DNA from 3 places in the Agrobacterium sp. GW821-FHT02D03 genome. Region 2 is predicted to be linked to each of the others. Evidence: predicted binding sites of a transcription regulator. Region 2 holds the regulator's gene; each other region holds the start of a gene.
The links. The regulator LexA, encoded in region 2, represses DNA repair genes until DNA is damaged. The targets are predictions, from matches to a motif close to TGTTCNNNNTGTGTTCNG.
Positions count from the first base shown of each region.

Region 1: AC07U5_RS22660 (ImuA family protein) is a predicted target of LexA. The motif match lies at 1,866-1,883, and genes of this name have one in related genera.
Region 3: AC07U5_RS16820 (YifB family Mg chelatase-like AAA ATPase) is a predicted target of LexA. The motif match lies at 1,192-1,209, and genes of this name have one in related genera.

Region 1 covers NZ_JBWKVN010000003.1:204,286-207,560, forward strand. Annotated here, with positions in the region: gene AC07U5_RS22640 (thermonuclease family protein) at 1-305, shown strand, start outside; gene AC07U5_RS22645 (hypothetical protein) at 431-694, opposite strand; gene AC07U5_RS22650 (pyridoxamine 5'-phosphate oxidase family protein) at 813-1,403, shown strand; gene AC07U5_RS22655 (hypothetical protein) at 1,400-1,675, opposite strand; gene AC07U5_RS22660 (ImuA family protein) at 1,947-2,699, shown strand; gene AC07U5_RS22665 (Y-family DNA polymerase) at 2,620-3,275, shown strand, end outside.
Region 2 covers NZ_JBWKVN010000001.1:1,500,713-1,503,987, reverse strand. Annotated here, with positions in the region: gene kdsA (3-deoxy-8-phosphooctulonate synthase) at 1-711, opposite strand, end outside; gene AC07U5_RS07020 (hypothetical protein) at 847-1,410, opposite strand; gene lexA (transcriptional repressor LexA) at 1,767-2,492, shown strand; gene AC07U5_RS07010 (GFA family protein) at 2,826-3,224, opposite strand.
Region 3 covers NZ_JBWKVN010000002.1:736,889-740,163, forward strand. Annotated here, with positions in the region: gene AC07U5_RS16810 (aspartate-semialdehyde dehydrogenase) at 1-765, opposite strand, end outside; gene AC07U5_RS16815 (hypothetical protein) at 871-1,176, opposite strand; gene AC07U5_RS16820 (YifB family Mg chelatase-like AAA ATPase) at 1,283-2,815, shown strand; gene AC07U5_RS16825 (cupin domain-containing protein) at 3,063-3,275, shown strand, end outside.

The DNA of each region.
Region 1 (3,275 bases), on a different contig from region 2:
GCGGCAAACGTTACCGCTGCGGGCAAGTCAGTGCCAAGGCTCTCGACACCTTCCTTTCGCAATCGCGTCCAACAACGTGTACCGCGACAGGCAAGAGCTACGACAGGATCGTGGGGCACTGCGTTCGTTCTGACGGTGAAGATATCAGCGCTTGGATGGTTCGCAACGGACACGCGATCGATTGGCCGAAGTACTCGAATGCTCGTTATGCCAAGGATCAGGCAGAGGCACAGTCCGCACGTCTCGGTATTTGGGGTGGGAAGTTTGAAATGCCGTGCATCGCTCGCGGTGCTAGATGCGATTGACCGGAGACTGTAGAAGCTTAGCGATGAGCCTCGTCTGGTCGTAAATGGTCTCGATCGATCTGCGCTGCCTCGAATTACAAGCGCGCATTTTTTCATTCTTAGATACGCGCGTGTTGCGTCCTTCGTTACCGATAGGGACGGAACCCGTCCTCGTTGGAATCGCTATATCTCCACTGATCATAAGCGGAGGTTGCGAAATGTTGAGCAGACCGAAGCGTGCTGGGATCGTACCACACCAGTAGACCGCCAACCAAAACAGCAGCAAGCACCGCTGCGCCTATGAGCTTGCGAAGTATGAAGAATGCGAACCAGGCGGCAAGTATGGCGGCTGCCGCCGTCAGGAGCAGAGAATAGACGTCGTTTGGAATATAGCTTTCGATGATGTCCATCCAGCCGTTAAATCGCGCCGATTTGTCTGAAGCATGGCAGTGGTGAGATTCAAAAACACTCAACCAAATCCGTGCGCCACAATCTCGTGGCGCAGGCACATATTACTGGAGCCGGAAATTGACCAACGACAAGCGTCTCCCCGATGACCCGGAGCAGGTCCTTCTTCATATTTGGTCTGCTCTTGAAGGCGGTACAAAATCCCATGCCCCGTTCAACCTGCTCCAATTCGCAACAGTAGCCCACGATGGAAAGCCGTCCGTCAGAACGATCGTACTGCGGCAATTTACAAGAAGACCTGGAGAGTTGTTCTTCGTGACGGACGCCGGTTCTGCCAAGATGAGCCAGCTTCGGTCCAACAACCATGTGTCGCTGGTGGGCTACGATCCTGCAACATGGACTCAGATCAGGTTGTCTGGCTTGGCCAGTGTTTCGCACGACGAGAACGAGCGACTTGCGCAATGGAATATGTTGAGCACTCGTACCCGACGCTCGTTCTTACCCCGCGATGCAGGCTTTAGGGTAGACGATCAAGCGTGTGAGGAGGGCGCCGGCCCACAAATTCAACTGTCGGTCCCACCGGCGGCTTTCGCCCTGGTGAAGGTCACGCTTGTCAAAGTCGAGCTTCTGGATGTCTCCGATGAGGAGCATGTTCAATACAACTTCAACCGAGCAGATGGTACATGGTCGGGGAACAGATCGCGCGTCTAGTCATCTGCATCCAGCGACTGGAGACATCGAAACCTCATCTCGCAAAGGTCGCCGTCGGGATGGCATAGACGGTCACAACCCATGGCCAGGCGCCGGCGGAGCTTGGAGAAGCTCACGCTCGTGCCGAACTTCGCAACAACCGCCTTTCGTTCTAAGCTATCAACGCGTTCACACCGAATGCACTCGATTTCGATATTGGGCAGCCGGATGTCCTTCAGCGTGTAGCCGCGCTTGCTGTCGGGCGTCGGCGTGAATTTAGGCGTCTTGGCCACTATACCAACTCCCTTCGGTACCTCTGAGGACTTTGGATATCCACATCCCTCCATGACGAAAAAAATATTTTCTACGAAAGGTGCCATGTAGAATCTAGTTACGGTTTTGATTCGACTTCACGAATCTGCAGTGTTGCTAATCTTGAGCCAAGATTCCTTATTTTCAAGCGTCTTGACGCCGAACAAGATACGGAACAGAAGGGGAACAATCAAGTTCTAGCGACATGATGTCGTCCCTGTTCCACCGCGATTTCGGAAGGATTCGTAACCGATGTCGGCTGCCCGCGATCAAGTGATTACTGATCTGCGAGAGCGCATCTCTTCTATTCAAGGAGAGGGCGTGAAGAAGGCGGGGTGCCTACCTTTCGGCGTCGATGAGATCGACGAAATCCTTCCGGGAGGCGGCCTGGCGTATGGCGCGCTGCATGAATTCGCGGGCGGAGGTTCAGGAACTGTTGACGGAGCGGCCGCCGCGCTGTTCGCAGCCGGCATTGCCGCACGCACGAAGGGTCCGATCGTCTGGTGCCTGACGAGGCCGGACCTTTTCTTCCCCGCGCTCGCTCAGGCGGGGCTGCATCCTCGCAGAGTAATCTTCGTCGAAAGCGACAAGGAAGAGGACGTCGCGGCCAGCATGGAGGAAGCCCTTTCATTCGGAGGTCTTGGCGCAGTTGTCGGGGAAATGGTCAGACTGCCGATGGTCGTCAGCAGGCGCCTGCAACTCGTCGCAGAACGTACAGGCACCATGGCGCTTGTGGTCCGGAGGTGGCGAAGGCAGACCGAGGCTAGTGATTTCGGTCAACCGACCGCTGCCACGACACGGTGGCGCGTGGGTGTACTTCCTTCAGAATCGCTCCCGGTCCCAGGCATCGGGCGGCCTAGGTGGTATTTGGAATTGCTCAGGTCGCGTGCGGGCGAGTGTAGAGAGTTTTGCGTCGGAGCGTGTGATGAGCAGGGTCGTATCGATCTATTTTCCGGATTTGGCCACGGACAGGATCAGGAGGGACAATCCCTCGATACCGGATGAGCAGCCGATCGCCGTGATTTCCAGGAGTGGATCCAAGCGATGGGTGTCCGCGGCCGATGGCGCCGCAAGGAAGATCGGGGTCCGTGTAGGGATGCCTGCCGCGAAGGCGCAGGCAATCTTCCAGGGTCTCACATTGGTTGATGCTGACCCTGTCGCGGATGCTGTCGCACTCAATCGTATCGGTTTCTGGGCACTCGCGCACTATTCGCCGATCGTTGCAGTCGACGGCGTTGAAGGTCTCGTCATGGATACCGAGGGCGCGGATCATCTCCAAGGCGGAGAGGTGCCGATGACGACTGGCATCGTGAACACCTTCCTGTCCCGAAAACTGACGGCGAAGGTTGCCGTGGCAGATACCTGGGGAGCGGCCCACGCGTGTGTTCGGGCCATCAACCGCGATACGGTGATCGTACCTCGCGGTGAAATAGTGCGCGCAGTCGAGAAACTCCCGATCTCTCTTTTGAGGCTCTCCGACAAGATCGTCCAGGATCTCCGTGTTCTTGGCTTCCATTCGATCGGCGAACTCGTGAACACGCCGCGGGCGCCGCTGGCGCTTCGTTTCGGACCGGAAGTCGG
Region 2 (3,275 bases):
GCCGACAGCCACCGCCGCACGCGACAATGTCTCGACGAATTCGCGCTGACCACCGGTCGACCCACCCTGCCCGCCTGGCTGCTGCACGGAATGCGTCGCATCGAAGACCACCGGCGCACCGAGCGAGGCCATGATCGGCAACGAGCGCATGTCGGAGACAAGCGTGTTATAGCCGAACGATGCGCCGCGTTCGCAGAGGAGAACATTCGGATTGCCGCTCTCATTCAACTTCGCCAGCACGTTCTTCATGTCCCAGGGCGCCAGGAACTGTCCCTTCTTCACATTGATCACGCGGCCGGTCTTCGCGGCGGCGATCAGAAGATCGGTCTGGCGACTGAGAAAGGCCGGGATCTGCAGAACATCAACGGTTTCGGCGACAATGGCGCACTGCTCTTCGGTATGGATATCGGTCAGGACCGGGAAGCCATATTCCTTCTTGAGATCGGCAAAGATCTCCATGGCCTTGTCGAGACCGATGCCGCGCTGGCCGGAAAGCGATGTGCGATTGGCCTTGTCGAAGGATGACTTATAGACAAGCCCGATGCCGAGCTTGCCGCAAAGCTCATGAAGCGTGCCGGCAATCATGAAAGCGTGGTCGCGGCTTTCCATCTGGCACGGACCGGCAATCAGCGAAAACCGCTCCGTGTTGGAGAAGGCGACAGCGCCTTTGCCTTCGCCAGCGACCACTTTCAAATTGTTCTTCACAGTCATCTCATTCCTCACGACACATGCGCCGGACATCGCCGGCAACCGCTTAACTTGCGATGTTGCACAGGCATTAGCAGCAAGCGCGCCATGTGTCACGAGATGAGGGATGCTGCGGCCGGAGCACCGACCGCTTGCCCTTTAGCCGGCATTCGCCTTCCGCACGACATCGGGATTGGCCTCGGAAAATTGCACGAACGGCCCGACTGCGCGCACGGCGTCGGAAAATCCAGCACTTCCCTTCAGCCCTTCCAGTTCTTCAGGCTTGAAGCCTTGAGTCAGTAACATGCGATAGACGTTCTCGCTGTTCTCACCACCGGCGGAAACCCAAGTCGGTAGCGATGTCTCCCAGGCCTTCTTCTCGCGCTGGTTTCGATCGACGACGATGGCAAGCTTGATCAGTCCGCCGATCGGAATGGGAATACCGTTCACCGCAAGATCGGGGATGAAGCTCGCCGGATGAACGCCGCCAAGCGCGTGGTTCTTCAGGATCCGTGCACAGTTATTGTCGCGCGTCGGCTCCTTGTTCTGCGAAACGCGCTTCTGATTGAGCTGAACGATGAGCTTGCAATTGGCCATCGTCGTGTTCAGCAGCAGCCGGTCGTACTCCTTGCGCTTTAAAGCTTCCGGTGAATTGGGATCGAGGGTCTGGCAACCGGCCAGCGCAACCAGCATTCCGATAAGGGTAAATCTAACGAGCTTCATAAAAATGTCCCTGCCCCGAGAAGACGCTGCAAGGCAGCGCCGTAGAGCTATGATAACTTTGTTGATAATGCTTCGAATGGCTTGGCCTTCATCCCACAGGATGACCGGATCATGTGATCCTCGAAGCAGCTTGTAGATACCCGCAAAAATGAAATCATCAACCTGGAGAGGAAAAAGACGCGCAACACCGTAAAGAAGCTATAAACTTCTACCATTGCGCGGATAACAGGACTGCGAATTGATGAGGCGGAGACGTTTGCGGAATTTTAAGGGATTGCAGAACACATATGGAACATATAGTGTTCGTTCTGTATTTGTTTCGCGAATCTTCGCCACGTATTCCAAGGGTTTTCTTCATGCTCACGCGCAAACAGCAGGAACTGCTTCTTTTCATTCATGAGCGAATGAAAGAGTCCGGCGTGCCGCCATCTTTCGATGAGATGAAAGATGCCCTCGACCTTGCCTCGAAATCCGGCATCCATCGGCTGATTACCGCTCTGGAAGAACGTGGCTTCATCCGCCGCTTGCCGAACAGGGCAAGAGCCCTGGAAGTCATCAAGCTTCCGGAAGCCTATTCCGCACCCGCACAGAAGCCGCCGCGCGGCTTCTCGCCAAGCGTGATCGAGGGCAGCCTCGGAAAAGCCAAACCGCCTGAGTCGGCTCCTGCCCCGAAGCCAGCAAACGATCAGATCTCCTCCGCTGTCACCGTTCCTGTAATGGGGCGCATCGCCGCCGGTGTGCCGATCTCCGCTATTCAGAACAACACCCACGATGTTGCCGTACCCGTCGATATGTTGGGCACGGGCGAGCATTACGCGCTGGAGGTCAAGGGTGACTCGATGATCGAGGCTGGCATCTTCGATGGCGATACCGTCATCATTCGCAACGGCAGCACCGCCAACCCCGGCGATATCATCGTCGCACTGGTAGATGATGAAGAAGCCACCTTGAAGCGCTTCCGCCGCAAGGGTGCTTCCATCGCCCTGGAGGCCGCGAACCCAGCCTATGAAACCCGTATCTTCGGACCGGATCGGGTCAAGATTCAGGGCAAGCTGGTCGGCCTCATTCGTCGCTATCACTGAGCGGACGACAGTCGGCTCAGACTGGCTGCCCGTGCTCTTGCAGAGGCAAGACGCGCTGACATAGTTGGCAGATGCGGCGATGTTGGGCTGCCTCTGATCGCACCGAGGTTTCGACGCTGGTTCTCTTCGCCTTTGTCTTTCTCGTTATCCTCATTCTCGATCCGAGGGTGAGGAAAAGATTGGCGGATGGTCGGGTGCATGCCGATCATGGCCTTCGAACGGCGGCAATCTTTCAGTGCCACCGACAAGCGCCCTCGCCCGTCGCTTCTAAGTGCAGGACTCACAGACGCAGCTAATCCATGTTGCAGCTACCATCCGACAAGGTGGACAGTCTCACCGCCCCTTTTCCGTTCTGCCTGTCGATTCCCGGTCCCGCTCATATTGGCGCAATGCCGGGAAATCCGGCAGCCACGCCTCACGGCGGACCGTCCAAAGCTCGTAGGTCGGCTCGAACTGATCTGGTGAATCCAGGGAACCGAGATTGACCTCGATTTCGTCGTCGCTTTTTCCGAAGACCGGCGATCCGCAGTTGGGACAGAAGAAACGGCCATTATAGCTGCGTGTTTCTCCCTCGATGGTAACGGCATCCTGCGGGAAGATGGCGGATGCGTGGAAGAGCGCGCCGTGGTGTTTGCGACAGTCCATGCAGTGACAAATCCCGATACGGTAGGGCGCGCCGACCATCGAAAGCCTCACGCTGCCGCAGGCACAACCGCCAGATTTCATGTTCATCTCGATCGCTCCATTTGCTTGACGCCTTCCCATCAAACCGCGACGAACCGG
Region 3 (3,275 bases), on a different contig from region 2:
GGTAATTTCGTTCTCGAACTCGATATTGACCGATTCCGAGTGGCCGATGAAGACGGGAACGCGTACGGCCGTGCAAGTGACCTTGATCTTCGGGTCCAGCATCTTCTTGGTTTCTGCGAGAACCTTCCACTCTTCCTTGGTATAACCGTCTTCCATGAAGACATCGATATGCGGAATGACGTTGAAGGCGATGCGCTTGGTGAACTTCTTGGTTTCGACCGGATCGGCCACGAAGACGGCGCGGGTCTGCTGGAACAACTCGTCCATGCCTTCCTTGCCTGCACCGGAGACGGACTGGTAGGTGGAGACGACAACGCGCTTGATCTTGGCGGCATCGTGAAGCGGCTTCAGAGCGACGACGAGCTGCGCCGTGGAGCAATTCGGGTTGGCAATGATGTTCTTCTTTCTGAAGCCTTCCACCGCATCGGCGTTGACTTCCGGCACGATCAGCGGAACGTCCTGATCGTAGCGCCAGGCAGACGAGTTATCGATAACGACGCAACCCTGCGCACCGATCTTCGGAGACCACTTCTTCGATACATCGCCACCGGCCGACATCAGGCAGATATCGGTATCGGAGAAATCGTAATTCTCGAGATTGGAAACCTTCAGCGTGCGGTCGCCATAGGACACTTCCGTGCCCTGGCTGCGTGCGGAAGCCAGAGGAACAACTTCATCCGCCGGGAAACCACGTTCCGCCAGGATGTTCAGCATTTCGCGCCCGACATTGCCGGTGGCGCCTGCGATTGCAACTTTGAAACCCATGATCAAGCTCTCTTTCTGCCTCTCCTCTTTTTGGTGAGGGGGAGCCGCGAAACTGCGGCTTCCTTTCCCCGGCCAAACCGGGGAGAGAGCGGCGGGCCAGAGACGTCAGACGGTTTTAATCGTCGTTTTGGCCGTAATTCGGATGGAATAAGAAAGGCGCGCAGGATCGCCGGCTGAACCCGCCGGGCTTTGCATGACAATCATGTGCTGGACATGCCGCATGAACAGTGCGCTCCTTTTCGTGCGAAAGCTATTAGGAGGTTTGTCTTTTCTGTCAAGCGCAAACATAACGCCTTGCAGACAGGTCTCGCGTCTTTTCGATGCCGGTGCGCCGAGCGCCGCGTGCGCCAGCTGGTTGTCGCACAGGCTGCCGCATTCACGACTTTGACCGCCACTGTTATACCGGCGCACTGAATCTCACCCGCATGTTCTTGTTTTATTCTCATCCCTGTGCCAAGTTGTGGGCGTGATCTGGTAGAGCCGTGCGGACGGCGATTACGGCTGTGGGGGCCATTTCATGGTAGCGCGCGTCAATACAATTGCGTTTCAGGGCATCGAGGGTGTGCCTGTCGAAGTTCAGGTCATGGTGGCACCTGGCAAGGTCGGCATGCAGATCGTCGGCTTGCCGGATAAGGCAGTGGCCGAAAGCCGTGAGCGGGTACAGGCGGCCCTTCACGCATCAGGTCTCGCCATGCCTGCCAAGAAGGTCACGGTCAATCTTGCGCCCGCTGATCTTCCAAAGGAAGGCTCGCACTTCGATCTCCCCATCGCGCTCGGCCTGATGGCGGCACTCGGCGCCATTCCAGCAGAGGCGCTGAACCGCTTCGTTGTGTTGGGCGAACTCAATCTCGATGGCACGATCGGCGCTGTTGCCGGTGCTCTTCCGGCAGCCATTGCCGCAAACGCTCAGGACAAAGGTCTGATCTGCCCAGCCGATAGCGGTCCAGAGGCGGCGTGGGCAGGTGCTGAGATCGATATCCTCGCCCCGCGCAGCCTGATTGCTATCGCCAACCATTTCCGCAGCACGCAACTTCTGTCGAGGCCGGTTCCGGCCATTCGCGCCAATCCTGACAACCTTCCGGATCTCGCCGACATCAAGGGACAGGAGAGCGCGAAGCGGGCGCTGGAAGTCGCCGCGGCTGGTGGGCATAACCTTCTGATGGTCGGCCCGCCTGGCTCCGGCAAGTCCATGCTGGCCTCCCGCCTGCCCTCCATCCTGCCGCCACTGTCTGCCTCGGAACTGCTTGAAGTGTCGATGGTACATTCGATCGCGGGACAGCTTTCCGGCGGCAAGCTCTCCGATCGACGCCCATTTAGAACCCCGCACCACTCCGCAACCATGGTTGCCCTTGTCGGCGGCGGCTTGCGAGCCAAGCCGGGCGAAGCCTCACTTGCTCACCATGGCGTGTTGTTTCTCGACGAGTTCCCCGAATTCTCCCCGCAGGTGCTGGATGCGCTCCGCCAGCCGCTCGAGACCGGCGAATGCATCATCGCGCGCGCCAATCATCGCGTAAGCTATCCCGCCGAAATCCAGCTGGTGGCCGCCATGAACCCCTGCAAATGCGGCATGGCCGGTGAACCGGGCTTCACCTGTGCACGCGGTCCAAGATGCGTTTCCGATTACCAGGCGCGTATTTCCGGCCCGCTGATGGATCGCATCGATATCCGGATCGAAGTCCCCGCCGTTTCGGCCGCAGACCTCATCCGCCCCATGGCAGCCGAAGCCAGCGCCGACGTCGCACGCCGCGTTGCGCGTGCCCGCAAGATGCAGGAAGAACGCTTCGCAGCCGCCGGCTTCCAGGGCATCCGCACCAATGCACGCTGCACCACGGCACTCATCGAAAAATGCGCCGAACCGGACGCCGCCGGCCTCCAGCTTTTGCGCGACGCCGCAGAGAAGCTGAAATTCTCCGCCAGAGGCTATCACCGCATCCTGAAGGTCGCGCGAACACTTGCCGATCTCGACGATAAGCCCGTTGTAGGGCGGCTGCATCTGGCAGAAGCGATCTCGTACCGCATTGCAGGCGAGCGGCTTTCGGCAGCGGCTTAAAGCTTTTCAGATGACGTTTCAAAAGTATTTGCTGATTAATCAGCACAAGGCATGAGAGATTATATAAGTATATATGCATATTGTAGACGAGGTCTTGCATGTATGCAGCAAGTATAAGCACTAGATTTAAGCATCTCGTCTTGTTCCGTCACTTAAGGGATGGAGATATTTCCAATTCAACATAATTTGTGAAGCTTTTGCTCATCCACCATTGCTACGATGTTAGCGATCAAGGTGGGGACCGAAGATGGTTGTTAAGATGATGATTGCGACCGCTATTGCGATGGCGTCGCGGACAGTGCCGCTCATGCCGATTGCTATGGGGCGGAGACGGACCCGGCCGGTGGTTTCGGCTGCTTCCGATCGGATGGAGATGAAGGCGGCACCCATCAATCCGGAGTGGATTATCGAGGGTGATCCGCAGGCGCGCATGGCGGATCATTCCCGCAGCGGCGACCGT